One region of the Bradyrhizobium sp. Unk1 genome, then DNA from elsewhere that is predicted to be linked to it. Evidence: riboswitches for the same ligand, from Rfam matches in the RefSeq annotation. Region 1 holds a riboswitch; the other holds the start of a gene.
The links. A riboswitch is a leader RNA that binds a small molecule or an ion and turns the genes downstream of it on or off. The one in region 1 is predicted to bind fluoride.
Positions count from the first base shown of each region.

Region 2: linked by a shared signal. The riboswitch ahead of AC5ZFO_RS28935 (MFS transporter) and the one ahead of AC5ZFO_RS30305 (cation:proton antiporter) in region 1 are both predicted to bind fluoride.

Region 1 covers NZ_JCAMOP010000027.1:93,851-109,267, forward strand. The annotation lists gene AC5ZFO_RS30280 (ferric reductase-like transmembrane domain-containing protein) at 1-424, shown strand, start outside; gene AC5ZFO_RS30285 (cyclic nucleotide-binding domain-containing protein) at 658-1,146, shown strand; gene AC5ZFO_RS30290 (septal ring lytic transglycosylase RlpA family protein) at 1,205-1,696, opposite strand; partial or broken gene AC5ZFO_RS30295 (transposase) at 2,902-3,178, opposite strand; gene nhaA (Na+/H+ antiporter NhaA) at 3,456-4,808, shown strand; fluoride riboswitch at 5,431-5,491, shown strand; gene AC5ZFO_RS30305 (cation:proton antiporter) at 5,752-6,954, shown strand; gene AC5ZFO_RS30310 (DUF190 domain-containing protein) at 6,964-7,323, shown strand; partial or broken gene AC5ZFO_RS30315 (SDR family oxidoreductase) at 7,556-8,318, shown strand; gene AC5ZFO_RS30320 (hypothetical protein) at 8,427-8,672, opposite strand; gene AC5ZFO_RS30325 (hypothetical protein) at 9,412-9,579, shown strand; gene AC5ZFO_RS30330 (hypothetical protein) at 9,627-9,812, opposite strand; gene AC5ZFO_RS30335 (cold-shock protein) at 10,449-10,661, shown strand; gene AC5ZFO_RS30340 (hypothetical protein) at 11,117-11,356, shown strand; gene AC5ZFO_RS30345 (hypothetical protein) at 11,989-12,255, opposite strand; gene AC5ZFO_RS30350 (hypothetical protein) at 12,445-12,645, shown strand; gene AC5ZFO_RS30355 (hybrid sensor histidine kinase/response regulator) at 13,202-15,417, shown strand, end outside.
Region 2 covers NZ_JCAMOP010000025.1:88,028-103,444, forward strand. The annotation lists gene AC5ZFO_RS28880 (DnaJ C-terminal domain-containing protein) at 102-1,067, shown strand; gene AC5ZFO_RS28885 (anti-sigma factor family protein) at 1,500-2,270, opposite strand; gene AC5ZFO_RS28890 (sigma-70 family RNA polymerase sigma factor) at 2,377-2,865, opposite strand; gene fabI (enoyl-ACP reductase FabI) at 3,037-3,864, shown strand; gene AC5ZFO_RS28900 (histidine phosphatase family protein) at 3,879-4,478, shown strand; gene aroC (chorismate synthase) at 4,568-5,656, shown strand; gene AC5ZFO_RS28910 (adenylate/guanylate cyclase domain-containing protein) at 5,737-6,927, shown strand; gene clpS (ATP-dependent Clp protease adapter ClpS) at 6,971-7,276, opposite strand; gene AC5ZFO_RS28920 (DUF190 domain-containing protein) at 7,318-7,659, opposite strand; gene crcB (fluoride efflux transporter CrcB) at 7,662-8,090, opposite strand; gene crcB (fluoride efflux transporter CrcB) at 8,097-8,531, opposite strand; gene AC5ZFO_RS28935 (MFS transporter) at 8,506-9,753, opposite strand; fluoride riboswitch at 9,806-9,883, opposite strand; gene AC5ZFO_RS28940 (DUF1194 domain-containing protein) at 10,147-11,010, shown strand; gene AC5ZFO_RS28945 (hypothetical protein) at 11,189-11,821, shown strand; gene AC5ZFO_RS28950 (enoyl-CoA hydratase/isomerase family protein) at 11,854-12,477, opposite strand; partial or broken gene AC5ZFO_RS28955 (enoyl-CoA hydratase/isomerase family protein) at 12,491-12,640, opposite strand; partial or broken gene AC5ZFO_RS28960 (VOC family protein) at 12,862-12,975, shown strand; gene AC5ZFO_RS28965 (VOC family protein) at 12,989-13,210, shown strand; gene AC5ZFO_RS28970 (class I SAM-dependent methyltransferase) at 13,239-14,297, opposite strand; gene AC5ZFO_RS28975 (hypothetical protein) at 14,542-15,144, shown strand; gene AC5ZFO_RS28980 (GntR family transcriptional regulator) at 15,193-15,417, opposite strand, start outside.

The DNA.
Region 1 (15,417 bases):
CGGACGGCGTGCGCATCACTGGATCGGCGGCACGCTGGTCGCAGCGATCGTGATCCATGTCGTTGGCCTCTGGATCACCAGTCCGCCCGACATGATCGACGCGCTGACCTTCTCATCGCCGACCCCGTTCTCTCCCTTCGGCGTGACCGCCATGTGGGCCATCTTCGCGGTCGCACTCTTGGCCGCCCTGCGCCGGCGATTGGGCCTGCGACCGCGAACCTGGCGCTTCATTCATATGCCGCTGGCGATCGTCATCGTCGCAGGCAGCGTGGCCCATTGCCTGCTGATCGAGGGGACGATGGAGACGATCTCGAAGGCGGCGCTCTGCGCGCTCGTCCTCGCGGCAACCGTAAAAGCCATGATTGACTTGCAGGTGTGGCGAAAGCGAAGGACGTTGCGCGGTGAGAGCACTGCGCCGCAGTGACATGGCCGCGCGTTAGGATGGGTAGAGCGACTTGCGAAACCCATCATGCTTCGTCACCAACCAGCCCGCGATGGGTTTCGCTTCCGCCTTCGCCCTTTGGGCTTCGGCGGACAGGTCGCTCTACCCATCCTGCGAAACTTTTGCTGGTCATATTGTTCGAACGACGCTGAGCGTCGTCACCGCCGACGTCTGCTCTGCTTGCCGCAGATAGCGACGGGGCGTATCCTAGCGCGATGGTTGTCAGTGCCCCCGAGCTGAAAACGTTCCTGCTCGCGACACCGTTCTTCGGCGGTCTTCCGGACCCGAGCCTCGACCTGCTGATTTCGATGCTGGTCGAGTGCCGCTTTGATGCCGGCGCGACCGTCGTGGCGGAAGGCGAGCCGGGACGCTCGCTGTTCATCGTCAAATCCGGCCGGCTGGCGGTGAGCAAGCAGGCGAACTCGGGAAGCGTCATCCCGATTTCCGTTCTGGAGACTGGCGATTTCTTCGGTGAAATGACGCTGATTGAAATGCAGAATCGCTCCGCCACGGTGGTCGCGGAGAGTCCGACGGTGCTGTACGAGCTGACGGCGCGAAAGCTCTACGCTTGCTACAAGGCCGATATCCACGCCTATGTGATCGTCCTGCAGAACGTCAATCGCGAGCTATGCCGGCGACTGCGCCGCGCCGACGATCGCCTCACCGGACACCAGGCGGGCGAAGACGAAATTCCTGCGCGATGAATGTGGCCCCGGATTACGCTTGCGCGCCATCCGGGCTACGCCACTTCGCGCGGGACGTTCAGCCCACCGGTCCCGGGATCCAATCGTCCCCGGGAAGTGGGCTGACCCTTACGCCAACAATGACTCCGCGCTCCAGGCTTGGATCGAAATGGCGCATCGTCCGCTCGTTGAGGTCGATGATGCGGCCGGGCCTTAATGGCCCCACGTCATTTATCTTGACGATGACCTTCTTGCCGACGGCCTCGACCAGGGCATATTTCGGCTTCGCGCCAAATTGGACTCCACCAAATTTCCCGCGCAAATTCGTCTTGATGGCAGCCGCCCAGACAGAGGGATCATAGCGCTCGCCGGAGGCTGTGTTCGGACCGCCCTCCTCCTTGCCGGGCTTGAACGGATTGTACATGGATGCGGCGCCGACGACCGCCTCCCCGGAGGCGGCATCGACGACGGCGCTTGAGTGAACTTCACACGCTTCACTTCGATCAACGGGAACAGAAACGGCAAGCGCAACCAGGGCGCCGCAAATTGCGGCGCTCGAGCGGAACAGCATTATAACTCCTGTGATTTTTTCGAACGTCCGGTTCCGCTACCGCAAGCATGGTCAAGCGAACGCGGAAGCGTTCATGAACTTGCACCAATGCTTTGCGGATTCGAGCCAACCCCTGGCTACGGAACCGATGTGCGAACCAGAGCGGTCCGCACGCAGTGTTTTAGGTTGTCACCGACTAAGACAGAGAATGCGTCAGCAGCATGACCTGATGGAACCTGCGGCGAGTGACAAATGCGATGTCGCCACAAGCCGACACGCTCGCGCTAATTGATGCGTCGGGCAACACACCCGCCGCTCGCACAAACCCGTCAATCCTCTGCAGTAAAAATATTCCACTTTACCGAAATTCGGAATTGCGGCATTCTCTCCGCCATCCCGGCCCGAGAAGAGGGGCGATCGTACGTCGTCGCGAACGTGGGCCGGGGTGCGGTGGACGCGGCAGTGCCGGGCACGCGAATGCGGGACCAGGGCGAGATGAACCTCGTGAGGGCCTTGACTGCGTGCGGAACGGACGGCGCCTGTGTCCGGCGAAGCCCTTGGGCGGAGCTGGATGGCTGCGTACGGCGAAAACGCGTGGTCCTGACCGTCGTTGCTACGGTCAAGCCTTGCGGAGATGGATCGGGGCTCTACCGGGTTTCGAGGCATCGCCAATTCGCGAGGCGACGGAGGCCAGAAGGAACTCGGCTCCGGGGAGAGCGCGCATAAGCCGTCAGACCATCGCGCAGGGAAGGCCGGGTGTTTTTCCGGCCCACCTGTTTCCCGCCTGCGCATTTGCGTGTGCAAGTTCCTGGCGCGGCGGATCATGGGTGCCAGCCGGCACCCGGCCTTCCCTGCGCCCTCTTCACGGAAGAGGGCGAAAGAGGAGAGCAAAACTCGGGCGCCAAGTGCCGCGAGAATGCTGATCTGTGCGTGATGTGAGCCAGAGAATGGTGCTGCCAGACAGGATTGAACTGAGTTAAAGATCCTGGCGAGCGTTGATTCTATTGAACTTTTCGGTCCGACGAGCATTCTTTGTGTGGCACTCTTGAGTGCCACCATGTGACCTTGATTATCACATTCGGCGCGAGTTAGCCACTGTCGGAGATGCCGTTGTTTAGACTCACCTTCGCGGGACAGGCGAGCGTCCCTAGTCATCTGGAACGCAAATTCGTCGCATTAGTTGTTGCTCTCTCTAGAGAGGAGAGCTGATGCACTCGGACAATTTAGGTGTCGATCATCTGGACAGCGGCATCATGGGCAGTGGCAAGCGCTTCTGTGATGCGGCCCCAAACACCGGCCCGCCGCCACCTGACGAAGCGGTCGTAGCAAGTGGTGTATGGGCCAAACGCCGTCGGCAGATCACGCCAGGGTGCTCCTGATCGGAGGACCCAGAAGATGCAATTCAGGACCCGTCTGTCGTTCACCCGAGGAACGCCACGCGGCTTGTTCGGCAGCATCGGCTTGATGGCCGGTCCATTCATGGTCGGCGAGTTGGAAGCGCATGATTCGAGCCCCCAGTTCGGGAGTTTGAATCGCGGCAGTCCGGCCAAACGCGACGCTCCTGGCCCGCTCTTGGTACGGCGCTTACGGACAGGAGCGGAACCAGCCCTCAATCTCTGCCAAATGCGTCGAAAATGACCAGAACAGACATTGGTGACCGATCACTCCTCCGAGGTTGAATTGTCGCCATCGCCATGTATAACGGCGTTCGGGTGCTCGCTGGCATAGAGCAGCGACAGGCTGAGCGATGGTCGGGCCGCCACGCGGAAAGCGCGTGCCCATGAACGATAGCTGTTCATTCGACGATCTGCCGAGAGCCCAGCGGCTGGCGGAACAAGCCCTCAGCACCCTTCACAGGTTCCTGCATGTTGAGGCTGTCAGCGGTGCCGTGCTCCTCGCGGCCGCTGCCGCTGCACTGATTTGGGCCAACTCTCCGTTCGATCATAGCTATCACGCCTTCTGGAGCCTCCCGCTCACAATCGGTGTCGGAGGATACGTTTTTTCCCAATCGCTGCACTTCTGGGTCAACGACGCGCTGATGACAGTTTTCTTCCTCGTCGTGGGCATGGAGATTCGGCGCGAGGTTCATGAAGGCGCACTGAGCAGACTCGACCAAGCCATTCTGCCGCTGGTCGCGGCGACTGGTGGCGTCATCGTCCCGGCGCTCATCTATCTGACCCTCAACAGCGATCCGGCTAGAGGGCAGGGCTGGGCCGTGCCAACCGCGACAGACATCGCCTTTGCCGTTGGGGTGCTCGCGCTGCTTGGACGAACGATCCCGGTCAACGTCCGGGTCTTCCTGCTTGCGCTGGCGATCATCGACGACATCATTGCGGTATTGATCATTGCCATCTTCTACACCGCCAGCTTTCAGCTGGGCGGTTTCATCATTGCGTCGATTGGTGTTCTCGCGGTTTTGGGATGTCAGCGGATTGGGATCGGTTCTGCGCCCTTTTACGTACTGCCGGGTTCTTTGGTTTGGATTGGGTTCATGGTAGCCGGCATCCATCCAACCCTGGCAGGTGTTGTGCTCGGGCTGATAACTCCGGTACGCGCTATACCGATGCGAGAGCCGCCGCTGGAAGTAGTGTCGCGAGCGCTCAAGCAGTTGCGAAGCAGCGATGCGGTGAAGGCAGGGGATCCGCACCTGTTAGAGCAACCGCTGCGAGACCTTCGCGTAGCTCACCGCGAGATATTGCCGCCGGTGTCGCGGGTGCAGATGGCAATGCATCCGTGGGTGGCTTACGGCGTCATGCCGATCTTCGCGCTGGCGAATGCCGGCGTCAGCCTAGCAGGCGCTGATCTCTCCGCTGGGAGCCATCTGGTGATGATGGGCACTGCGCTTGCCTTGATCGCTGGGAAACCGCTTGGCGTCGTCGGCACGACTTGGGCCGCGGTACGATTCGGCTGGTGTCGCCTTGCTCCGGGCGTTTCGTGGGGTGGCGTCTGTCTGGTCGGCCTGCTGGCTGGGATCGGCTTTACCATGTCGATCTTTATCTCGATGCTCGCCTTCTCCGATGAGGGATTGTTGAGGGCGGCGAAACTGGGGGTGCTCCTCGGCTCGCTTGTCGCCGCCATACTAGGCCTTGGCTGGGGCGTCATCTACGTTCGACGTCAGGGAAGGGGACTCTAATGTCCTTCAAAGCGCCGCACACATCTTTCGTATCATTCGCCATTGAAGTTCTACCCTCCGGGATTACCCAGGTGATGATCGTCGAAACTGGCTTGCACCTGAATCCGAAGCATCCCTCGTACAATCGATCCGCCGTAGAAGCTCTCATCTTGGCCGCGCAAAACTATGTTAGCGCCAACATAGAAGGTCCTGCCGCTATTCGGCTTGTTTCAACCCAAAGCGGGGAGATCTGACTGTCTGCTATCCCGTTGTTCGTCAGGAATCGGCTCTATTGGACTTCGCTATCTCGCCAAAGGTTTGATCCGCCGGTAGATCGTCAATGAAAGATGATAAACTTCTATTCTGGCTTTCAGTATTAGTGGGCGTCCTTGTGATCGGCTACTCGCTCTACTTTCTCTATTTCATTTTCGGTTGAGAATGGATCTTGTGGCTCCCTTGTTGCGATGCTGGGGGATGTCGCCTTATGGCCCATCGCTTCCGTTAGCGCGTCGCAGCGGGATGTCCGGAGCCAGGCGCAAACCGGAAGCGCCCCGGATTGGTCGAAACGGCGCCCCTTGACCCACAACGGTCATCTCACGCAAAGCACTTGACGCCTCGTCCATCCAACCTAATATCGGGCTAAATGTTTGATGGGGATGGGGTCCCCCGACAACCGCCGCGAGGCTGATGGCTCCTACCAGACGCAGGGCGTCGGTAGGGATCATTTCGCTCCCAGCAGCGCCCGAGAGAGGGCGAACAATGGCTGGGTTTCCAACTTCCTTGTCTATCGCAATGTGGCTCGTGGGTGCGCTGTGGGTAGTTGGCGCGCTAGCCTACTGGCTTGAGTATGACGGCGAACTCATCTGGGTGACCGCAGCTATTGGCTCCGCATTCGCCGGGACTGAGTGGCGCGCGACCAAGAAGCGCGACAGCGCTCGGTCAACCTCACGGCCGGGAGAGAACCATGACTGAAATCTGGACCTTGGCTGCGCTGTGGCTCGGCCTCGCGCTTGTGGCCACCTTGGTTTCCATTTGGCTCCGTATAGCTACTGCGTTGTCCGAAATCGTCGTCGGCACAATCGCCCAACTCGCAATCGGTGCGACGATAGGTTCGGCCATGCTGGGTACCGACCAGACCTGGGTGAAGTTCTTGTCTGGGACCGGCGCAATCCTGCTCACGTTCCTGGCCGGCGCCGAGCTTGATCCGGTTGTCTTCCGCGAACGCTGGAAGGAGGCAGGTGCAATCGGGCTTATCAGCTTCCTTGTCCCATTCCTCCTCTGTGCAATGGCAGCTCGGTATCTCCTCGGGTGGGACACCATGGCGAGTTGGCTCGCTGGCGTCGCCATGTCCACCACATCCGTAGCCGTCGTATACGCGGTCATGCTTGAGTTCGGCTTCAACGCGACCGAGTACGGAAAGGTCGTGCTCGCGGCGTGCTTCGTCACAGATTTGGGCACGGTGTTGACCTTGGGCCTCATCTTCGCACCATTCACTATCAAAACGTTGATCTTTGTGGGCGTGTGCGGAGCTGTGCTGATCTTCTTGCCGTGGATCACGACGCAGTTTTTCCGCCTGTACGGTGGTCGCCCTTCCGAACTCGAAACCAAGTACCTATTGCTGCTCCTGTTTGCTCTCGGTGGCCTTGCTGCTTGGGCGGATAGTGAAGCCGTGCTCCCAGCCTATCTGATCGGCATGATCCTTGCGGGCAGCGTCGGAAAAGATCACATACTGATCCGAAGGCTGCGGACCTTGTGCTTCGGCTTTCTCACGCCCTTCTACTTCATCCGAGCGGGATCGTTCGTCTCGGTGCCTGCTCTGATAGCTGCACCGGGCGCCTTCCTGCTTATGCTCACGGTGAAGCTTGTCACAAAGATTTCAGGGGTCTATCCCGTCACCCGTAGCTTCGGTTCGCCGCCCCGGGAGGGGATGTACACGACGTTGATGATGTCCACCGGGCTGACATTCGGCACCATCTCGTCCTTGTTCGGCTTATCGCACGGGATCATCACTCAGGCGCAATACTCCGCACTCGTGGCGGCCGTCATTGGAAGTGCCGTAGTGCCGACCTTGATTGCCAATGCATTTTTCCTTCCGCGTCACCTTTTGCCAGATGTCGAACCTGAGGAGCGCGAAAGGCCAATCGTTCCAGAACCGCGTAACGTGTAGGAGGCTGTTATGGACGTTCCGAAGGACGCAATGCTCCTGCGCATCTTCTTTGGCGAGGATGATCGATTTGAACAGAAGCCGCTCTACGAGGCCATTGTGCTGAGGGCACGAGAGATGCACTTGGCAGGGGCAACGGTGCTCCGAGGGCCGATGGGCTTCGGGCACTCCAGCCGAATGCATACGGCTAAAGTGCTTCGGCTCTCCTATGACCTCCCGGTGGTCGTGGAGATTGCGGACACCGAGGCGAAGATCAACGAGTTCTTGCCGGCGCTCGACGCAATGATGGCCAGCGGGCTCATCACCTTGGAGAAGGTACAGGTGCTGCAATACGGGAAGGAGGGACTTAAGGAGCGTGCAAATCTACCATGATTTGGAACGCCTGGTCGAACAGCTCCTAACAGTTGCTCTCCATCAACTCTCTCTTCTGCTGTCCGATGTTCGGTTCTGGCCCATCGCGACATATTGCGCTGCCACACGAAGTCGGTCGCTATAGGGGCAAAGCAGACATTGCTTTAGTCGCATCACGCCGCCGGGTTTATGGGTACTCGGCCTAGTGCTCGGGCTTCGTGGAGTGCATCCTAGGCATCCGGAGCAGCACCGCATGGCGATCGCATTCATCGCAGGAAGCACGGACGGTCTTGGCCGGGCCGCGGCACATCCCCTCCTCCATCAGGGACATCGAATGGTGTTGCACGCGCGTTCGCCCAATCGCATCGCAGCGCTCGAAGTACTCGCGTCGCGCGCCGAGGGAGTTGTCGTTGGGGACCTGCAGAGCGGCGCCGAAACGAGGTGCATCGCGGACCCAGGTCAACGCGATCGGGCGCATGGAGACTGTCATCCACTATGCCGGCGTCTATGCACAGCGGAGCCGCAGTTCAACGCCGGAAGGTCATGCCGTCACGCTGGCAATCAACACCCTTGCGCCGTACATGCTGACTGCATTGATCAAGCGCGCCGACCGGTTGGTGTATCTCAGCAGCGGACTGCACCGCGGAGGAGAGGGCTCGCTAGATGACCTCGACTGAGCGAAAAGGCCTGGGGATTCGGGAAAGGCCTGCGCCGAAAGCAAGCCGCACGTCGTCGCGCTGGCGTACGCCCTGGCGCGACGCTGGCCGAGGCTGCTGAGCAACGCCATCGATCCCGGCTGGGCGCGCACCAGCATGGGCGGCGCGGGCGCCCCGGTCGATGTTGAGACTGGTCAGAAGACCCAGACCTGGCTGGCGGGGAGCGACTATCCTGCCGCGCAGGTCAGCGGGCGCTACTGGCATCACGAGCCGGCCGGCGAAGCAGCGGATCCCGGTTTTCAGGACAAACTCATTGACAAGCTTGGCGACATGACCGACGTGGCGATTCCGGAGTCTTGAATACTTCCGGCTCTTGCTCAACAGCGTTCCTCGAGCCGCCACTCTCTAAGGACAGCAAAGGGCCCAAATGCAGACGCCGCCCGAAAGGCGCCGCCCACTGAAGCTGCCTTACTCTGGAGCGATCCTGTAAACGTCGCCGGGCTCGAGGTTCAGTTCCTCGAACATCCTTTGCTGCTTTTCAGTGAGAACCGCTGGCACAACTTCCGCTGTCCAGCCTTCCGGAACGGCAGCGAGAACCAACGTCAACGCTTGCTTGGGCTTGGCTAAGGCCAGCCACATCTGCTTCGTGGGCCGGAGCGTGTCGTCCGATGTCACCTCGACGATAGTGAACGAATTGCCGAACGACTCTGCCATTGATGGTCAATCCGGGGACATGCTGAGAGTTGCAATAACTAACGAGTCGAGGAAGTCGGGCAGGGCCGGCAGTCAACCTATAGGTGGGCACCCAGCGGTCTTCCAACATTCCATGGTCGCGCTGCAAACCGAGCACTCGAAGGTGGCGACCTACCGACTCCGGGCCGTCGCCTCGGACCGCGCCACGCCGACAGATCGGTAACGATAATCGGTCATATCCGTTCATTCGTCCGAACGCGAAACAGACCACTGCGAAAACGCCGCTGAGGCCGGAAATAGGCTAGTGCCGGTGAGGTTGAAGATAAAGCCCGCAACCGGAACCTAAGCTTAGAATTGCTATTCGGGATGCCGCCTTGCTCCATGCTCTGCAGGTGGTTACGCTCCAGCAAACGTCGACTCGATCCTGGCAGGACCTCACATGCCAACGGCGACACGCGTACATTGATTTTTGGATCGAGAATAGCGTTCACGCTGCGGAGCAATACGGGGCACCGGGCGCTTCACAAAGCGTGGACGTATTGGTTGGGCGCCTCGTTGACGGGGCCAAGAATCAAAACATCACGCGAGAGGCCATCGAGAAAGAGGTTGGTGATCTAAAGCCGTACATCGAGGGAAAGCTCGCGGCTGCCAACCGGATTGAGCAGGATCGCCGCAAATAACATCGACTTGCACCTGAGTTCCAGGGCCGCGAAGTCGCGTCTGCCTTAGCCCCGATCACGAAGGCACTGCGAGAACAACCATGGCAATGCGAGAAGAAATAAAGCGAGTGATACATGCTGCAACACCCGGTATGTCGCAGCAGCTCTACTCAACCCTGCTGGTGTTGGGCGAGCTCTTGAGCAGCGCACTCGACAGAATCGATGAGCTCGAGAAGAAAGCCGACAGACAAACGGCAGATAAGCGCTGATCGAGCACCAAGGGGAAGAACATCCCTCAAATGAACTTCAAGATGCTTCATTTGCCACTCTTACCCTCGACCTCTCGCGCTAACCGCTCCGCTCTGAGACGCTTGTGGTTTTCTTGGAACTCTGGATCGGCCTGACTGTCCGCAATCGTTTGCCGCGCTCCGTTTGGGTTCTGCGCCTTGCGGTCCGCCTCATCGGCTACCTGCTGCTGGGCGGAGCGTTTCCGTTCGGTCATTACCAGATCCTTGCCTCATTGATCAGGGCCATATCGCCCTGCAAAGATAGTTGGAGGAAGGAGGCATCAAGTCACTTCGCGTAACCCTGGGATCGGAGCCACGCGATCCGACGCTCTCCATTCATCCAATCGTCAATTTCCGTCTTGCTTGTGAAACCCGCAATTTCTCGGGGTTCTGCGCCTGGGTACTCCGCGACGATAGCCCAGTCGCCTTCAGAGTTACGGACGGGTTTGAAACTCACTTTGACTTTTGCCATGCCGAACTATGCAGGAAAGTGCGCAAAAAGTGAAGCTCGCGGAAGCATTTCAAGTCGCCAGCCTCGGCCGACCTTGTCATTTTTTGTGTAGGCGAGGAGCCGCTATATTTCCCAGCACCCAGAGGGCGTTCCCGCAATCAGTCACCAGGTTCGGAACAAATCCAACTAAGCGTGATGAAGAGCACCGTTGGCTTTCTTGTTGAAGTTTCTCAACTGCTGGTGTATTGTTTCAAACATCGATACTGGCCGAACAACTGTTCCGCTTTCGCCTCAGCTCCTGACGGCGCGCACGTTTCAGACATTCTCCAACATCGACTGACCGGAACACTGGCCGCAACTACGCGCGCCAGATCCTGCGCGTATACGAAAGGACGACTTGATGAACACAGGTACAGTGAAGTGGTTTAACACCCAAAAGGGCTTCGGCTTTATCCAGCCGACAAACGGCAGCAACGACGTCTTTGTTCATATCAGCGCAGTCGAACGCGCCGGCATGGGCACTCTCAGCGAAGGTCAGACGGTGTCTTATGACGTCGTCGCAGACCGTCGCACGGGCAAGTCCGCCGCCGAAAATCTTCGTGCTGCCGCTTAAGTAAGAGCACGACAGACCTGTCGCTCTCGCCGCGGATGTACTGGCAGAGCTTGTGGTCATGCCCCGTTTCCAAATCATTGGGAACGGGGTTTTTAATTGAACCCATCAAAGCGATGCTTGCTTAAGCAAGCTCGTCAGTGGCTTCGCTTCGCAATCATCGCGGTGGCCGGAAGAAGAGCTGACAAAGCAGTTTGGATGAGTTCGAGAAGACCCCGGATCGCTGGATGGCTGACTCGTAGTTCGATCCCTGGAGAAAGAGCAGCAAAGGCTGTTGAGACTCAACTGCGGGCGATGTTCTGCAGGAGTACCCGCTGGCGGGGATTATTTTTCGGTTGTCAAGCTCGCTCCCTCGGCTTGGTTGGCCTATTCAACCTCTTCAAGAAACATTCGTGTGTGCCTTGGGCGGCGTGCAATTCGACAAATGTGGTAGGGTTAGCCGCAAAGCAGGAGATCAAATGAGCATTGTAAAGCGGCATCTAGCCGAGCACGAAGAGCGCCTGGTCTTAGTCGAGGAAATCTGTATCGATAAAGGAGCGCTCGTCCTGGATACTGCCACCGACGAAGTCTACTTTTCTGCAGATGAAGAGGCTTACAGGAACGCCTACGTGGCCGTATTTCAAGCGTGGGCGAAGGGCACCATCAAGGGCACAGCGGAACAGATATTCGACGCTACAAAATCCATACTCGAGGATTAGCGAACCGGCCAAGGCAAAAATGGTCCGCCCGTAAGCGCGACTAGGATCCGGAAGCAACAGGATGCATTCCAGCCCCGCTAGAGCAGCAGCAACCGAAAGGTAAACACGTGTCCTATGCGTATAAGCTCAATGAAGACGTTCGTCACCAACCCCAAGGTCCACAAGGACGGGCCGGAACTGAACGGCCGGTGATTTACACCGTTGTACAGCATATGCCCATCGAATCCGATGGGCGAGTTAGGTACCGCATCAAGTGCAAGTCCGAGAAGATCGAGCGTGTCGTTACGGAAGATCAGCTTTCGTACGTTCAGTAACCTTCAGCGGTTGATCGATCGGGAAAATGTCCTGAGCGCGCGGCGCGAAAAGCCGCCTCAAGGGGACCAGGTGTGACAAAGGCGCGCGAATGTCGATATGACGCTCAGACTCGTAAGTTCGAGCGTTCGCAGCCACAAGATGCGCGCGTGCCGCACCCAGGGCGTTTGCGTCGGCCAGCGCATGATCTGCGAACTGCTGAGGCCTGTCACGCAAAAGGCGGTACCTCCACCAGCGTTCCGATCAATCGCAAATGCTTGCTGTTCGGGCCCACTTCCGTGACGCAAAAACTCACCCAACTCGACGTGGGATAGCCGCGCTCAATCGATCGACACCGAGCCAAGTGTGAAGAGGGCAGCCCGATCAGGACGAACACTCAGCGGGCCCCAAAGCAGCAACGCGCCTCGGAGGGCCAGCAGTAAGCTGCCAGTAAAATCAACACCGAAATTCTGTTTTGCATTGCGAGAATCGGCACCAGAGGCGGTGAAATCAACCATTTGGTTGAGGCGCCGTTCCTGTATCCCGGTCGCCACCACGGCTCGCAACCGCTCGAACTGCGCCGTCGTCGTGGCGGCTGCCCAGACCATTTCGCCCGGTCGCCGGAATTTTCTCATACACCAAGGGAGTTGGCCGGTTTTCATGCAAAGTGGTTTAGTTTGAGAATTGCGCTGGCCTGTTTGGAGTTTTCCAACATTTGTTAATGGCACTGGCCTGCGAGGTTGGCTAAATTTCTGACTGCAAAACCAACGGTTAGGACCGTACGCAGGACGCCAGTCATGATGCATCGCCGCCGGCTTAAACAAACCACCTCCCTCGAAGAACGCCTCGCCCTAGAAGCCGAACGATTGAGAGAGCAAGCTAAGAGCCTCCCTCAGGGCCGTGAGCGCGAAATCCTCCTCCGCAAAGCCAGACAGGCCGAGACCGGCTCGCATATGAGCGAATGGCTGACATCGCCGGGATTGCAAGCGCCGAAATAGATCATGGGAACAAATGTCCACTTTGGGACTTAGTGATTCACCTCTGGCAGGGGTGAAGCATGAACTACTTCAGCAGCGACAAATTTTCAGGGTTCAAAACGCAAGAGGACCGGCGGTGCAAGTGCGGTGCTCAACCCAAGCTCGTCCATAACATGATGGACTCCTTGCGTGGGATCACGGTTCGCGTGTTCGAATGCCAGTGCGGCGAGCGCACTTGGACCGAGGATCGAGAGTAAGGCCGCCCGCTGGCCTCTTTCATCACTATCTCTGAATAGTTTCGCCGGCGGTGTTTGCGTCGCTGTCGTCGCGGGCCGAGAAAGTGATGGCTGAGCCGCGCCAACGTCGTGCCCCGATATGAATGACAAACTTTCAAGCAGCTATTCGACGTTCGCCAAACTCGCATGTCCGTGTTTGGTGGCAAGCTGGAAGGCCGCGCCCTAAGCACAGCGTGAACAAATACCACAGGTGAGCTCCGTAGCCGTAACGATGGAACTCAAGCCACCTAGTATTGTTTTACCCCAACACTCCAGCTATCGGCGGGCTGGATAGGACCCGAATGGAAAACTCAGACGGCTTCGAAGCTGCACAGTCCAGCGAGGAGCGTTATCGGCTTCTTGTTGAGGCGATCACCGACTACGCGATCTATATGCTGGACCGCGACGGGCGTGTCACCAGCTGGAACCCAGGGGCGAAGCGCTTTAAGGGCTACGAGGCTGAGGAGATCATAGGGCACCACTTCTCGAAATTCTACACGGAGACCGAGCGGGAGCAAAAGGTGCCCGCCTTGGCACTAGAGGAGGCGGAGCGAACAGGACGCTTCGAGCGCGAGGGTTGGCGTGTGCGCAAGGACGGCACGCAGTTCTGGGCCCATGTGATCATTGACGCGATCCGTTCGCCTAAGGGCGAGCTTGTAGGTTTCGCCAAAATCACCCGGGATCTGACCGAGCGAAGGGCGGCCGAGGCTAAATTACGCGAAAGCGAGCAGCAGTTCCGGTTAATGGTCCAAAGTGTGACGGACTACGCCATCTACATGCTAGATGTGGAAGGCAACGTGGCGACTTGGAACGCTGGTGCTCAGCGCATCAAAGGGTACGCTCCCGAAGAGATCATCGGTAGCCACTTCTCCAATTTCTACACCGAAGAGGATCGCGCCGCGGGCCTCCCGCGAACAGGCCTGCAGACCGCAGCCCGCGAAGGACGCTGGGAGCACGAAGGTCAAAGGGTCCGAAAGGACGGCACTCGCTTTTGGGCGCATGTGGTGATCGACGCGATTCGAGACGACGACGGGAAGCTCGTAGGATTCGCCAAAGTGACCCGTGACATTACAGAACGGCGTCAGGCGGAAGCCGCGCTCCAGGCCGCGCAAGCAACGATGATCCGATCCCAGAAGCTGGAAGCGATCGGCCAACTTACCGGCGGCGTAGCGCACGACTTCAATAATCTCTTGCAAGTGATCAGCGGAAACCTGCAACTGCTCAGCAAGGACATCGCGGGTAATGCCCGAGCGGAGACGAGAGTCCAGAGCGCTCTGGCCGGCGTCGCGCGGGGATCGAAACTTGCTACCCAGTTGCTCGCCTTCGCGAGGCGCCAGCCGCTGGAGCCGAGGGTCGTGAATGTCGGTCGCCTGATCAAAGGCATGGATGACCTGCTGCGTCGCGCCATCGGCGGGGAAATCGAGGTCGAGACGGTCGTCGGCGGAGGGCTGTGGAACAGCCTCATCGACCCCGATCAACTCGAGAATGCCATTCTCAACCTCGCGATCAACGCCCGCGACGCGATGAACGGCCAAGGTCGGCTGACCATCGAGGCCAGCAACGCCTTCTTGGACGACGAGTATGTCCGCCAGTACGATGATCTGATTGCGGGGCAATATGTGATGATCGCGGTAACCGACACGGGCAGCGGCATTCCGTCAGATATCCTGGAGCGGGTCTATGAGCCCTTCTTCACGACCAAGGCGGAAGGCAAGGGCACTGGCCTCGGCCTAGCCATGGTCTACGGTTTCCTCAAGCAATCCGGCGGACACGTCAAAATCTACAGCGAAATCGGCGCCGGAACGACGGTGAAGCTATACTTCCCGCGAGAAATGGCGGTCGAGGATACGCTAGTCAGTGCCACCTCCGGTGACATCAACGGCGGCGAGGAAACCGTACTGGTGGTTGAGGATGACGATGAAGTGCGAGAGGTCGCTGTCTCGATGCTCTCCGATCTTGGCTACCGCGTGGTGAAGGCGAGAGATGCGGTGGCCGCGCTGGCCATCGTCGACAGCGGCATACCAATCGACCTGATCTTCACCGACGTGATGATGCCGGGCACTCTGCGCAGCCCGGAGTTGGCGCGAAAAGCCCGGGAGCGGTTGCCCAACGTCGCAGTCCTTTTCACATCAGGCTACACGCAGAACGCCATCGTGCACGGGGGACGGCTCGACCCGGGAGTGGAGCTTCTAGCCAAGCCCTATACACGGGAAGCGCTTGCGCGGAAGACCAGGCATGTGCTTGCCAACCATGCTCAACGGCGTCTCGCGGCTACGGAATCGCGTCAGCCCACACGGAAAGACGCCGTCAAGGGTGCGACCGTGTTGCTCGTCGAAGACGACGAACTGATCCGCCTGACTGCGACGGAGATGTTGAACGATTTGGGCTGCAAGGTGATGGAGGCCAGCTCGGCCGAAGAGGGTTTGAAGGCCCTGGATGAGGCTGCCGTGGATATCCTCGTGACCGATGTTGGCCTTCCCGGAGTGTCTGGCCTGCAACTCGCGAAGGACGCGCGCGC
Region 2 (15,417 bases), on a different contig from region 1:
CTCTGCGGCTAGTTGCAAAAATGCCACTCGCCTCCCACATGACCAGCAGATGGGGCGGGGAGCCCTTTGAACAATTCGATTTCCTGAAGGAGACGTGACGGATGCGCGACCCCTATGAGGTCTTGGGGGTGCCGCGGAGCGCCAACGCTGCCGCGATCAAGAGCGCCTATCGCAAGCTTGCCAAGAAGCACCATCCCGACAGCAACAAGGATGACCCCAAGGCCGCCGAGCGCTTCTCCGAGATCAATTCGGCGAACGAGATCATCGGCGACGAGGACAAGCGCAAGCAGTTCGACCGCGGCGAGATCGACGCCGACGGCAAGCCGCGCTTCCAGGGTTTTCCGGGTGGCGGCGGGCCGCGCGGCCGTGCGGGTCCCGGCGGGTTCGAAAGCTATACGTTCCGCAGTGGCGGCGCGGGCCCTGGTCAGGGCGGCGGCGCGTTCGAGGACATCCTCAACAGCATGTTCGGCGGCGGGACGCGTGGTGCGCGGCCCGGGGCCGGCGGCGCCGGGCAGTTCGAATTCGACACCGGCGGGATCGGCCTCGATCTCGACGTCAATGTCGCCATGTCCGTCTCGCTGGAAGAATCGGTCAAGGGTGGCGAGAAGCGCGTCCGGCTGCCGACGGGCAAGGAGCTCAACGTCAAGATTCCGGCCGGCGTCACCGAGGGCCAGCAGATCCGGTTGCGGGGGCAGGGCGAGAGCGCTCGGGGCCATCCGCCGGGCGATCTCCTGATCACGATCAGCATCGCGCCACACCCGTTCTTCAAGATCGAGGGTGCCGACCTCAGGATCGACCTGCCGGTCACGCTCTACGAGGCGGTGCTCGGCGGCAAGGTCCGCGTGCCGACCCTCGGCAATGCCGTGGAACTGTCGGTCCCGAAAAACACCTCCAGCGGCCGGACCTTCCGCCTCAAGGGCAAGGGATTGCCAAAAACTGGCGGAACCGGGGATCTCTTCGTCACCATCAGGATTATGCTACCGGACGGGAACGACGCCGAGCTTGAGGCATTGATGGAGAAGTGGCGGGACCAACACCCCTACAATCCACGTAGCGGGCTTGGCTAAAGCATGATCCGGACCCGGAGGGCCGCGTGAGCGCGAGGCGTTCAGCCGTTCTCCGAAAAGATCATGCGCAGAGAAAATTGCTGAAGCGCGAGCCATCGCGCTTTAGGGCGAGATCGCAACTGAAGGGGGTCTCCCAAAGGACCAGAGCATCTCTCAACAGATGATGCTCGTCATATGCCTGAGGCGTGATAACGCCGCTCGGCTCATGTGGTTCGACGTGTCGGCTGTCCGGCGGGGCAGTCGATAAATAGGTGCGGCCTCGAGAGGGGGACCAGCGCGGTACCAAAAACCCCAATCGAGGCCGCCCGCGTCGATCGGCGGATCGAACGCTACTCATTTTCTCGTGAGCATCCGGTGCGATAATGAGACGCACCCATGTCTTGATTCCAAATTTTCAATGTCGGAATCGAGGCACCGCTTTCAAGCGGTTGCTCAGGTACCGTTTTTCTCGGCCTGGTCGTAGACCGCCTGCGCGACCTTGGTCAGGCGATCGCGATCGCTGCCGCCGCTGACGACGTAGCCGACGCCGCGCTCGGCCCAGAACAGCGCGCCGTCCTTGTCGGCCTTGGCGTAGCGCATCTGAGTCGCGCCGTTCTCGGTCTTGGCGGTGTAGATCGTGTACCGCTCGCCCGAGGCGCCCTCATACATCAGGAACGACGCCGGACCGTTCGGCCCCGGCAAGAGCCGGCCGCCGACGAGCTTCAGCCCGCTCGCCTCCAGGTTCGGCGCGAACACGGTCCAGCCGCAGCGCCTGGTCAGCCAGGCCTGGAGATGGTCGCGCTCGTTGCCGCCGACCTCGACGGGGTGGCGAACCTCGACGACATAGAGACGGTGGGCGTCAAGCGCGTCCGCCGTGAAGCTCTGGAAGGTCGAGGGAGCGCTGGCGGCGCCATGCGCCACCCAGCCGGCGGTGCCGCCGGCCACGAAGGCGACCAGCACAGCCGCCGCGGCGCCATAAAACCATTGCCGGGGACGGCGCTCCAGCCGCTCGAGCTCCAGCCGGGCCGGCACCGGCTCCTGCGCGACGCCGTCATAGCGGGCGTGCAGCATCTCGGCCATGGTCTGCCAGGACTGCACGCGCTCGGCATCCTCAGGGTGCGCGGCAAGCCAGGCCTCGACGTCGGCGCGGCGCTCGGCCGGCAGCTCGCCGTCGACATAGGCGTGCAGTTCGTCCTCGGTCACTGGAATCCTGTGGTCGTTCATATCGATCGTCTCTGGCTCTGCGGCCCAAAAAATCTTACGCGGTTCAACTGCGTTGCTTCCCACTCCATGCAGCGGAAGCGATCTGCGCGATGCATCAACCCTGCCATCATTTCACCCGCTTGAGCGCTGGGCGCTCACCTTCCAGCGAGGCTTTGACGTGGGCTCTCGCCCGCGCCAGGCGCGACATCACGGTGCCGATCGGCACGCCCTGGATGTCGGCGACCTCGCGGTAGCTCATGCCCTCCAGCATCACCAGCAGAAGCACCGAGCGCTGCTCCTCGACCAGCGTCGCCAGCGCCTTCTCGATGTCGCGCCCTTCGGCCTCGGTCCCGCTGGCATCCGGATTGTTCTCCGTCAGCTGCGTGAATTGCGGGCGTCTTGCCAGCGAGCGCCGCCGGTTCTTGTTGAGGTTGGTCAGGATCGTATAGAGCCAGCTCCTGACATCGCCGCCGAGGAACAGGCGCTCCGAACGCAGCGCCCGCACCAGCGTATCCTGCACCAGGTCGTCGGCCGCATCCGCATCGCGCGTGAGCGCGCGGGCGTAGCGGCGCAACGCCGGGATCATGGCTTCCACACTCTGGCGAAACGCACTCATGCCGTCTTGACGTCCTGGTGTCCGGCGCGAGCGCCTCAATCATCATAACACCCGAACGGAACGGCTATTCCGGCGCTCGAAACAGCGTTAACGCCGCGTATTAGGACTGTACCGCAGGGGAGGGCTGGTGTACCTCCAGACCTCAACGAGAGCTCGACGGGACGCTCAAAAATGTCGCAGGATTCAGGTCTGATGCAGGGACTGATGCAGGGCAAGCGCGGGGTGATCCTCGGCCTTGCCAACAACCGCTCGATCGCCTGGGGCATCGCCAAGGCATGCCACGCAGCCGGCGCCGAGCTCGCCTTCACCTATCAGGGCGATGCGCTCAAGAAGCGCGTCGAGCCGCTCGCCGCCGAGATCGGCGGCCTCGTGCTCGGCCATTGCGACGTCACTGATGCCGCGACCATCGACGCCGCCTTCGCAGTGCTGAAGGAGAAGTGGGGCAAGATCGACTTCCTGGTGCATGCGATCGCCTACGGCGAGCAGCTCGACGGCCGCTACGTCGACACCACGCCGGAGAATTTCTCCAAGTCGATGCTGATCTCCTGCTACTCGTTCACGGCCGTGGCACAGCGCGCCGAGAAGCTGATGACCGATGGCGGTTCGCTCATCACGCTCAGCTATTACGGCGCCGAGAAGTGGATGCCGCATTACAACGTGATGGGCGTGGCGAAGGCGGCGCTGGAGGCCAGCGTGCGCTATCTCGCCGCCGATCTCGGCGAGAAGAACATCCGCGTCAACGCGATCTCGGCGGGCCCGATCAAGACGCTCGCGGCGTCCGGCATCGGCGACTTCCGCTATATCCTGAAGTGGAACGAGAACAACGCGCCGATGCGGCGCAACGTATCGATCGAAGACGTCGGCGGCAGCGCGCTGTATTTCCTCTCCGATCTCGCGCGCGGCGTCACCGGCGAGGTGCATCACGTCGATTCCGGCTATCACGTGCTCGGCATGAAGCGCCCGGACGCGCCGGACATCTCGTTCGGCGGCAAGGACTAGCTTATAAATCTGGAATGCCCGTGCCCACGATCTATTATCTTCGCCACGGTGAGACCGAGTGGAATGCGCTCGGGAGGCTTCAGGGCACCAAGGACGTTCCGCTGAACGCGCGTGGACGCGGTCAGGCCGTGCAGGCCGGCGGCGTGCTGGCGGATCTCTTCAAGCGCGACGGCAAGGACAAGGCAACGTTACCCTACGTGTCGAGCCCGCTCGGGCGTGCACGCCAGACCATGGAACTCGCGCGCGGCAAACTCGAACTGCCGCCGGCGGACTACGCGCTCGACGATCGCCTGCGCGAGATCGGCTACGGCAGCTGGGAAGGGCTGACGCTGGCCGAGAGCGAGGCGGCCGATCCGGACGTCTATGCCAGGCGCCTCGCCGACAAATGGACGGTCGGCCCCGCGGGCGGGGAGACCTACGCCGATGTGCAGGTCCGCGTGCGGGCCTGGTACGACCAGCTCCGGACCGATACCGTCGCGGTCGCCCATGGCGGAACTTGCCGGGCCCTGATGGTTTCGCTCGGCCTTGAGACGCCCGCCAGCGCGGCCGAGCTCTATATCGAGCAGGGCGCGGTCTACGTCTTCCGCGACGGGTGGCTGGAGAAGTTTAGTTAAGCCGGTTCGCCGTCATTCACGGTGGCTATGGGTTTGACCCCCGGCCCCCCGCGCGTTACCACACGCCGGAACCGACCCAGCGAGCAGCGATGTCCTTCAACACCTTTGGCCACATGTTCCGCGTCACCACCTTCGGCGAGAGCCATGGGGTGGCGATCGGCTGCGTGGTCGACGGCTGTCCGCCCATGATCCCGCTCACCGAGGCCGATATCCAGCAGGATCTCGACCGCCGCCGGCCGGGTCAATCGCGCTTCACCACCCAGCGCCAGGAGCCGGACCAGGTCAAAATCCTGTCCGGGGTGATGGCGCATCCGGAGACCGGCGTGCAGGTGACGACGGGCACCCCGATCGGCCTGCTGATCGAGAACACCGACCAGCGCTCGAAGGACTATTCCGAGATCAAGGACAAGTTTCGGCCCGGCCACGCCGACTTCACCTATGAGGCCAAATACGGCCTGCGCGACTATCGCGGCGGCGGCCGCTCCTCGGCGCGCGAGACCGCGATGCGCGTCGCTGCGGGCGCGATCGCGCGAAAAGTGCTGCCCGATGTGAAGGTGCGCGGCGCGCTGGTGCAGATCGGTCCGCACAAGATCGACCGCGACAAATGGGACTGGGACGAGATTGCGAAAAATCCGTTCTTCTGTCCGGACAAGGACAAGGCCGCGTTCTTCGAGACCTATCTCGACGGCATCCGCAAGAGCGGCTCGTCGATCGGCGCGGTGATCGAGGTCGTCGCCGAAGGCGTGCCGGCAGGCCTCGGCGCGCCGATCTACGCAAAATTCGATTCTGATCTCGCGGGTGCGATGATGACCATCAACGCCGTGAAGGGCGTCGAGATCGGTGCCGGCTTTGGCGCGGCCGAACTCACCGGCGAAGAGAACGCCGACGAGATGCGCACCGGCAATGATGGCACGCGCTTCCTCTCCAACCATGCCGGCGGCGTTCTGGGCGGCATCTCCACCGGACAGCCGGTGGTGGTGCGCTTCGCGGTGAAGCCGACCTCGTCGATCCTCCAGCCGCGCCTCACTGTCGATCGCAAGGGCGCCGACGCCGAGATCTTCACCAAGGGCCGCCACGACCCCTGCGTCGGCATCCGCGCCGTGCCCGTCGGTGAGGCCATGATGGCCTGCGTGTTGGCCGATCATTTCATTCGGGATCGCGGGCAGGTGGGGCGCTAGCTCCGAGCAGGGCGTTCGTGTCGCGGTACTGGCCCACCGCGCAGCTTGACGTCCCCAAGACTTCGTCCGCAAATGCGGACATGCAAAACTCCGAGATCCAGCGCATCACCAACTGGCTGATCGACGGTGCGAGGTCGTCCGGGACCCCTTCCGAGATGATCGCCGAGGTCTGCGAGCATCTGGTCGCGGCCGGCCTGCCGCTGTCGCGGTTCGGCATCTTCATTCGCACGCTGCATCCGGAAATCTTCGGCCGCAACTTCATCTGGCGCCAGGGCCAGAAGGTCGAGATCGGCACCGTCGATTTCGAAATCCTGGACACGCCCGAATTCGCCCGGAGCCCGCTCCGGATCGTGTTCGAGGAGGGGCTGGAGGTCCGGGGACGAATGGACGATCCGGACAGCAAGCGGTTTCCGTTCCTCGACGACATGCGCGCCGAAGGCGTGACCGACTACCTCGCGATGCCGATGCACTATCTCGACGGCTCGATCCACGCGACGAGCTGGGTCACGCGGCATCCCGGCGGCTTCAGCGACGACGACATCGCGGCAATCCGCTCCATCGTGACACCGCTCGCGCGCGTCGCCGAGATCATCAGCCTGCGCCGCACCGCCGAGATGCTGCTCGACACCTATGTCGGCAACCGTGCCGGCGCGCGCATCCTCGGCGGCCAGATCCGCCGCGGCCACAACGACACCATGCAGGCCGCGATCTGGCTCTCGGATCTGCGCGGCTTCACCGCATTGTCGGACCGGCTGCCGGCCGAGACCGTGGTCGAGATCCTCAACCACTATTTCGACTGCCAGGTCGCCGCGATCCGGGGCCATGGCGGCGAGGTCCTGAAATTCATGGGCGACGGCCTGCTTGCGGTGTTCCCGATCGACGAATATATCGGCGATGCTGCGCATGTCTGCACTCGCGTGCTGGAGGCCGCGCGCGAATCCCGCGCCAGCGTCGAGGCGCTCGCCTTTCCGGTCGGCGACGTCGTCGAGCGCTTCCGTTTCGGCGTCGCACTCCACGTCGGCAACATCCTCTACGGCAATATCGGCGGCGGTAACCGGCTCGATTTCACCTGCATCGGCCCAGCCGTCAATCTCGCGGCACGGCTGGAGAAGATCACGGGCCGCCTCGGCCGCACCGTCGTGGTCTCGGAAGTCTTCGCGAACGCCTGCCGCCATGACTGGCGCGAGCTCGGCGAATTTCCGATTGCGGGGTTTTCGAAGGCACAGCGCGTGTACGGGCTCGCCGAAGAGACGCCGGTGGTGATGGCCTGATGCGCGATGAGATCAAGATCATCCATCGTCGCAACATGAAGCCCTATTCCTCGGGCTCCGTCGTGAACAGCAGGGGATAGCCCTTGGCGCGGCCGGCGTCGGTGGCGCGGGTGGCCTTGGTTTCGGCGACGTCCCTGGTGAACACGGCGACCACGCAGGCGCCCAGCTTGTGCGCGGTGATCATGACCTTGTAGGCCTGATCCTCCGTCATGCGGAACTCGGCCTTGAGGATCATCGTGACGAATTCGCGCGGCGTGAAGTCGTCGTTGATTAGGATGACCTTGTGCAGCTTGGGCCGCTCGACCTTGGTCTTCGTCCTAGTTTTCGGCTTGGTAACGGTGTCGTTCATTCCGCCTCCCGGAAACGGCGGGCTCGGTTCAGCCGCGGTGCTCAGTGTGCGGCTCTCTCACCATATTGCAGGACCTGCACCTTCTCCAAGGTGATCAGGCCGCTCGACATCATGCCATCCAGGATGGGCAGGAATGCGTTGATGCTGTCCTCGCTGTCGACGATCTCGATCAGCAGCGGCAGGTCTTCCGACAGCCGCAGGATCTTCGAGGTGTGCAGCCGGCTCGACTTGCCGAACCCCATCGGGCCGCGCAGCACGGTGGCGCCCGCGAGATGCCGCTCGCGCGCCGTCGTCACGATCGCTTCATAAAGCGGCTTGCCGTCGAAATGGTCGCTCTCGCCGATGAAGATCCGGAGCGAAACAGCCTGATTGGGGATTTGCATGGTCAGCTCCTCGTCAAGCGGTTGTAGCGGCTTGCCATCATATGGCCGAGCCACACGGACACCAGCCAGCAGATGACGGATGCCGCGATATAGGCGAGTGCCGTGTATTTCATGCCGCCGTGGAACAGGCGGAAGGTCTCCAGGCTGAAGGCCGAGAAGGTGGTGTAGCCGCCGCAAAACCCGGTCATGACGAATTGCCGGTGCTCGGGCCGCGCCAGCACGCGGCCGTCGGGACCGGTCAGCGTCGCGTAGAAGCCGATGATCAGCGATCCCGTGGCATTGATGAACAGCGTCGCGACGGGGAAGCCCGGGCCGGTGTCGAGCACGAGGGAGACGAAATAGCGCGCGAGGCCGCCAAGGACGCTGCCGAAGGAAACCCAGGCATAGAGCATTGCGCTGCGCCAGCGGTCGGTGGAGGAGGGAACGGCCATCCGCTTCTAGCCTCCAAGACCGTCAGCGAGGACAAATCCGAAACTGACGGCGGCAAGGCAAAGTCCGACCGAGAGCGCGACATTGCCGAGCGCATGCAGTGGCTCGCCGTTGCGCGCCAAGGTCAGCGTTTGCAGGCTGAACGAGGACACCGTGGTGTAGCAGCCGAGGAACCCGGTCACCGCGAACAGCCATGGATTGGGCGCGGCGAAGACCGAGCCGGGATGGGTTGCCAACGCGCCGAAAATGCCGATCAGGAAGGCGCCGGTGATGTTGATGGTCATGGTGCCCCAGGGAAAGGTCTCGCCCAGCCGCCGCGCGATCGCGCCCGAGACGAAATAGCGCGCGCAGCCGCCGAGAACGCTGCCGACCACGATTGCGATCACTCCGCTCAACACGACGAACACCCCTCCATCATCATTTGTCCTCCGTTGCCAGACCATCGCCGACGGCGAGCAGCCCTACGAGCGCGACCAGCGCGAAGCCGAGCCCCGCCAAAAACGTGCCCGCCGGACCGTAGGCATCCCACAGCGCGCCGGCGATCACGCTTGCGGCCAGCAAGGCAAGCCCGGTGAACAGGTTGAAATAACCGAATGCGGTGCCGCGCAGGCTTGGCGGCGCGGCGTCGGCGACGAGGGCCGACAGCAGGCCTTGGGTCAATCCCATGTGCAGCCCCCACAGCACGACGCCGAGCGCGAGGCCCGCAAGGCTCGGCAGCAGCGCGAGCGCGAGGTCGGCGGCCGCGAGGAAGACGAGGCCGAGCGCGAGCAGCCCGGTCCGGTTGATCCGGTCCGACAGCACGCCGGCCGGATAGGCCGACAGGGCGTAGACCACGTTCATCAGCACCAGCACCGCCGGCACCCACATCGCCGAGAGACCGATGTTCTGCGCGCGCAGGATCAAAAAAGCCTCGCTGAAGCGCGCGAGCGTGAACACCACGCCGACCGCGACGACGCGCCAGTACACGGATCCGAGCTGCCGCATGGCGGAGGTGTTCAGCGGATTCTTCGTAGGCTGCCGGCTGGGGTCCGGCTCCGGCTCGCTCACCGCGAATGCGATCAGGCCGAAAGACAGGAAGGCCGGCAGCACGGCTACCCAGAAGACGAGGGCAAAATTATCTGCCGTCCACCACATCAGGCCGATCGCCACGAGCGGTCCGACGAATGCGCCGATGGTGTCGAGCGACTGCCGCAGGCCGAAGCTCGCGCCGCGCAGGCCCGCAGGTGCGATATCGGCGATCAACGCATCGCGCGGTGCGCCGCGAATACCCTTGCCGACGCGGTCGATGAAGCGCGCGGCAATCAGCCAACCGACGCTGGGCGCAAGCGGGAACAGCGGTTTTGTCAGCGCGGCCAGCCCGTAGCCGAGCGCCGCGAGAAGCTTGCGCCGGCCGAGCCAGTCGGACAATGCGCCGGAGAAGATCTTCGTGATCGAGGCGGTCGCCTCCGCAATGCCCTCGATGAAGCCGACCGTGAGCGTGGAGGCCCCGAGCACGGTGACGAGATAGACCGGCAGCAGCGCGTGGATCATCTCGGAGGAGACGTCCATCAGCATCGAGACGAAGCCGAGCACCCAGATCCCCCTGGGCAGCCCCGCACGCGCAGCATTCGGTGTCGTCGTCGTCACGCCCTGACCTTCGCCTTCAGGCAACAAAAAACCCGCCATCGGCGGGTTTGTCCATGCTCCCGCCAAAGGCCGAGGCTTTGAGATTGCCCCTCCTCGAGCAGGAGTCATCAGCCCACTACGGTCACAGGCCGACGGGCGGTTGTCGGGGGACTCCATCCCCATCTATATGGTCAGCGTAGCATGGAAATCGCACCGGACAAGTGGGCGGGGAAGGTCTGTCCTCGGCTCGATGCTGCGGGACGCCCCGGAATGATGGTGTGAGCGATCGCGCATGTCCCCGTGGCGCAAGCGCGGCAACACGGCGGCAGCTTTGCGTGACGTGCGCATTCCCAACTCGCGAATTCCTAACCGGAATGTGAAGCGCAAGCGATCTTCGGACTTTGCGGCAAGGCGATTGCATGTCACCATCGCGTCATACGACGGGAGACTGCGATGCGCATGCTGTTCTCGATCGGGGCTGTGTTGGTGGCCGGCGTGCTCGCCGGAGGGGACGTCGCGGGCATCGCGGCACCAGGGCCCAAATTTGAACCGAGCAGGAATTCGCCACAACGGCTAGCGGCCGACCGGGACGCGCAGACGGTCGATGTCGAGCTGGTCCTCGCGGTCGACGTCTCCTACTCCATGGACATGGACGAGCTCGCGATCCAGCGCGAAGGCTATGCGCAGGCGATCCAGTCGAAGGAATTCCTCCAGGCGCTGAAGCTCGGGCCGAATGGCCGGATCGCGGTGACCTACTTCGAATGGGCCGCTTCCAGCGATCAGAAGATCATCATCCCGTGGCGGCTGGTTGACGGACCGGAGACGGCGGACGCGGTCGCCGCCGAGATCCTGAAGACGCCGATCCGGCGCGCCTCGCGCACCTCGATCTCCGGCGCGATCACGTTCGCGATGCCGTTGTTCGACGAGGATCCCTATCGCGGCTTGCGCCGCGTGATCGACATTTCCGGTGACGGCCCCAACAACAATGGCGGCCCGGTCACGACGGCGCGCGACGCCGCGCTCGAGAAGGGCATCGTCATCAACGGCCTGCCGATCATGGTCAAGGAGCCGTCCTATTCGACCATGGATATCGACAATCTCGACTATTACTACGAGGACTGCGTCATCGGCGGTCCCGGCTCCTTCGTCATCACGATCAAGGATCGCGACAAGTTCAAGGAAGCCATCCGCACCAAACTCCTAATGGAGGTCGCCGGCCGTATGCCGGAGCGCCCCGTGAGGCGCGTTGCCGACAAGGAGCCACGGGTCAGCTGCTTGATCGGCGAGAAGATCTGGTCGGACCGCTGGGGGCGCTGATCCGCTACCCCGAATGAGACCTTTTGCCCTGTCCCGCACGCGGTCGAATTTAACCACGTGTTAACTGCTGCGTGGCCCTAATCGGTTCGTTTCCCGTTGTTTCCGGATAAAGTTCTGACATCGCCGTCCGGCGCGCGAACAGAAGCGGGTCTGTCAGACAAATCCGCAGAGCGATCCAATGGCCATCGTCACATCGAGCACCAGCCAGATTTCGCCCGCCAACGAGCGGGTGTATCACCAGAGCGGTCTGATAGGTGACTGGAAGGGCAATTGGGCAGGCAACAACCAGGCCGTCGGTTTCAAGGTCGTGAACATCCGCGGGCCCAAGGCCCAGATCGAGTACACCCATAACGGGCACACCGAGCGCGGCATCGGCGAGGTCAATGGTGCAACCATAAGCTATGGCAACGTCACGGTCGGCACCAAGGACGGCAAGAATCTGGTGCTCCTGTACTCCTCGGCCGTTGGCAAGCAGAGCGCGACTTTGCAAAAACAGGCGCCGCCAGGTTCCGACAGCATCCTCATGGGAAGCTGGGGCGGCTATTCTGCCGACATCGGCAAGAGCGCGAGCTTTCGCGTGCTGGCCATCAACGGCAAAGAGGCGACGGTCAGCGTCACCACCGACGGTATCACCCGCCAGGGCACCGGCTACGTCTACAGGAACGTCATCATGTTCGGGCAGTCGCAGATCTCGACCGACAACGGACAAAACGGCAAGATCATCTACCAGGTCGGCTCCAAATCCTTCACTGTGCCGGTGACGAAATATCCGCCCGCGGATTCGTCGTCCTCCGTGGACAAGACGGCCTGAACCTCAGCCGCCCTGGGCGGCCTGCGGCCCCCTCACCATTTCGGCGCCCGCTTCTCCACGAACGCCCTCAAACCCTCCTGCGCTTCGTCCGACGTCGCGACATTGCAGAAATCGTCCACGGCACTTGCGATGCTGCGCCGGTAGTCGAGATCGATCTGGCGCATGAAGGCGGCGCGGCCCATCCGCAGCACGGCGGCCGACTTGCCGGCGAATTGCGCCGCGAGCTTCAGCACCTCGGCGTTGAGTTCGGCATCGTCGACGACGCGGTTCACCACGCCGAGCTCGCGCGCCTCCGCGGCGGTGAAGACGCGGCCGGTGAACAGCAGCTCGAAAGCGCGGTGACGTCCGACGATGCGCGGCAGATGCGCGTAGTGGATCGCGGGAATGACGCCGACGTCGATCTCGGGATAGCCGAACGTCGCGCTCTCGGCTGCCAGCACCACGTCGCAGGACACCGCCATGGTCATGCCGCCGCCGCGCGCCGCGCCTCCGACCGCGGCGATCGACGGCTTTCCGAGCCCATACTGGGCGTCGTAAAGGTCGATATAGAGCGCCTGGAGGAATTCGCGGATCTCGGCGCCGGATTTGCCAAGCAGAATGTCGAGGTACGAGGCCGGCCGAAAAGCGCTTGGCGATCGCGCTTGCCAGCACGACAACGCGCGCTTCCGGATCGTTCGCCGCGCGACGCAGGGCCGCGACCACCGCACGGATGACCTCGAGGCTCAGTGCATTGACGGGCGGGCGGCACAACGTGATGCGGGCGATGTTGCCTGCGCGTTCGTAGGCGACGGGATTGTCAGATGTCACCGGGTTCTCCATGCTTTCGGGAAACGTGCGGCATCGATCGCGGTGGTGGCGCGGTTATTTCGCGGCGAGCGGCGGCAACAGCGGCGGGACGCTGTCGTTCGGCGCTTCCACCTTGTCCCGGCGACAGCTTACGGTGCGGCTTGGGCCGTGCAAGACCTCCAGCGCGCATGCTAGACTGCGTGCAGGAGATTGCTTGCCGGATGGAGGAACCAATGACCGACGAACACCCGATGATGGCCGGTTCTGCCACCGTCTTCGTCGTGTCCGACATCACAGCCAGCCTCGCCTATTACCGCGATGTGCTCGGCTTCGAGGTCACCTTCGAATACGGTCAGCCTCCGTCCTACGCCTGCCTCTGCCGTGACGAGGTCGGCCTGCATCTGCTTGCGGCGGCGGCCCGGGCACGGCGGCATCTGCATCTTCGTCAGGGACGTCGATCAGATCTATGCCGAACTATCGGGACGCGGTGCCAGGCTCCTCAACCGTCCGGAGGACCGCGACTATCGTATGCGCGATTTCGACGTCGTCGATGCCGACGGCAATCAGCTCACGTTCGGTATGGGAACGGACGACGCGGCCTGACATCGCGGGCCGCGCGTCCGCAGTTGGATCAGATCCGGGCCTCCAGGATCAGGTTGAAGGGTGTTTCGGCGGCGCGGCGGAAGCGCGACAGGCCGCCTTCGCTGGCGACCTTGCGCAGCCTTGCCTCGCCGGCTTGGGCGCCGAGCGCGAGGCCGACCTCCTGATCGAGCGAGGCCGGCGTGCAGATCATGGTGGACGCCGCATAGTAGACGCGCCCGACCGGGTTGAGATTGTCTTCGAGGCGGTCGCCTGCGAACGGCTCGACCAGCATGCAGGTGCCGTCCTTGGCCATGGTCTCGCGCACGTGGCTGATGGCGCCGACGGGATCGCCCATGTCGTGCAGGCAATCAAAGAAGCAGACGAGATCATAGCCCTCCGCCGGATAGGTCTTGGCCGAGTGAACCGCGAAGCTGACACGATCGCCCAGCTTCGCTTCGGTGGCCGCCTTTCGTGCGGCTGCGATCGAGCCTTCGTGATAGTCGAAGCCGTAGAAGCGGGAGTTCGGGAAGGCCTCCGCCATCAGCCGGGTCGAGACGCCGTGCCCGCAGCCGACATCGGCGACCTTGGCGCCGCGCTTCAGCTTGTCCACGACGCCTTCGAGCGCGGGCAGCCACTCCTGCACCAGATGATGCATGTAGCCGGTGCGGAAGAACCGGGCGGTGCCGCAGAACAGACACTCGCTGCGACGATTCCAGCCGACGCCCTTGCCGGACTTGAATGCGTCCGTAATTTTCGGCTCGTCGAGGAACGCCGCGGCAATGACATTGCCGACCGCGCCGAGGAAGACCGGGCTGTCATCATCGGCAAGCGCCATCGCCTGCTCCGGCAGCATCGAGAACTTGCCGGACGTGGAGTCGTATTCGACGTAACCAGAAGCCGCCTGGCTCGCCAGCCACTCGCGGACGTAGCGTTCGTTCGTTCCGGTGGCGCTTGCGAGTTCGGCAGAGTTCATGGGTCCCTTGGCGGCGAGGGCGCGGTAGAGGCCGAGCTTGTCGCCCAGCAGGACCAGCGATGCGTTCATCGCGGCCCCGACCTCGGTGATCATCTTGCCCATAAAGGCATTCAACCTGTCGGAATTGACCTCCATGACAGCCTCCATGCAATGTCAGGCATTTTCAAAGGTCTGCGCAATTTTGCGTTGCCGAACCGGACCGGCCGATCACGATCGAAGTGACGGCTCGCGTTGCGCGTCCTCTATGTGGGTCAGCCCGGCGCGCGGGAGGTTCAACACGTCAGGATAACGTCATTCTGGAACTCGATGGCGCGACCAGTCACTGGTATTCGCGTGATCCCCGGCGTATAATTTTCACACTTCTTTGACGGTCACCTGAATGTCCAGCCTTGCACGTTCCTGCGGTCTCGCAACTCTCGTCGTGGTGTTCTGCCTCGGCGGAGCGCCGGCTCACGCGCAGGTCGCGCCCCTGCAATATTGGATCCCGGGCGGGCCTTTCGGCTTTGGCGGCAGCGCCGGCCAGAGCTCCGGTGGCTACGGCAATTTTCCGAGCTTCAAGGGTGGCGATGCCAACGCAGGCTATGATTTTCGTCCCGGTTTCTTCGTCGGAAGCGAACGCGGCAATCTAGGCCTCGGCGGCCTCAGCCAGCCTGCGCCGGCCGGCAATTTCAGCGCGCTCTCCTACGACGGTACGCAGTTCGGTTACAACACCAAGACCGCGGGCGGCATGCCCGTCACGTTCTTTGCCGGTTTCGACACGCTGAAATACAATGGCGGCATCGGCAGCTCGCTCGCCCCGCTCACCTCCAGCGCCTCGCCCGGCTACGGCGCTTTCGCGGGTGTCGAGTTCAAGCCGACCTCCAACCTCAGCCTGTCGTTCGGCGCCGGTTTCACCCAGCAGCAATCGGGACGCATGGACAGCGACATCAATTCGTCGATGCTGCCCGGCGAGTCGCCGGCGTTGGGCGGCTTGCGTCGTTGAGTGCTCACGCGTGCGTTTCGCCGCCCGCTTGACCGCGGCCGCGTTGGCCTACGACAAGCCAGCCACCAGCGGGCGTTGCAGGTGCTTCGCCATCAGCTCCGCCGCTTCGGCGTAACGCCGCGTTTCCAGAACCTCGAGCAGGCGCAAATGCTCGCGCACGTGCCGCCGCATGCCGTCGCGGTCGGCGAAGCTGCGATAGGCGAACAGGCGTCTGATCGAATTCACGCGCCGGAGCGATTCAAGAAAGAAGGGATTGCCGGCGCCGCGGATGAT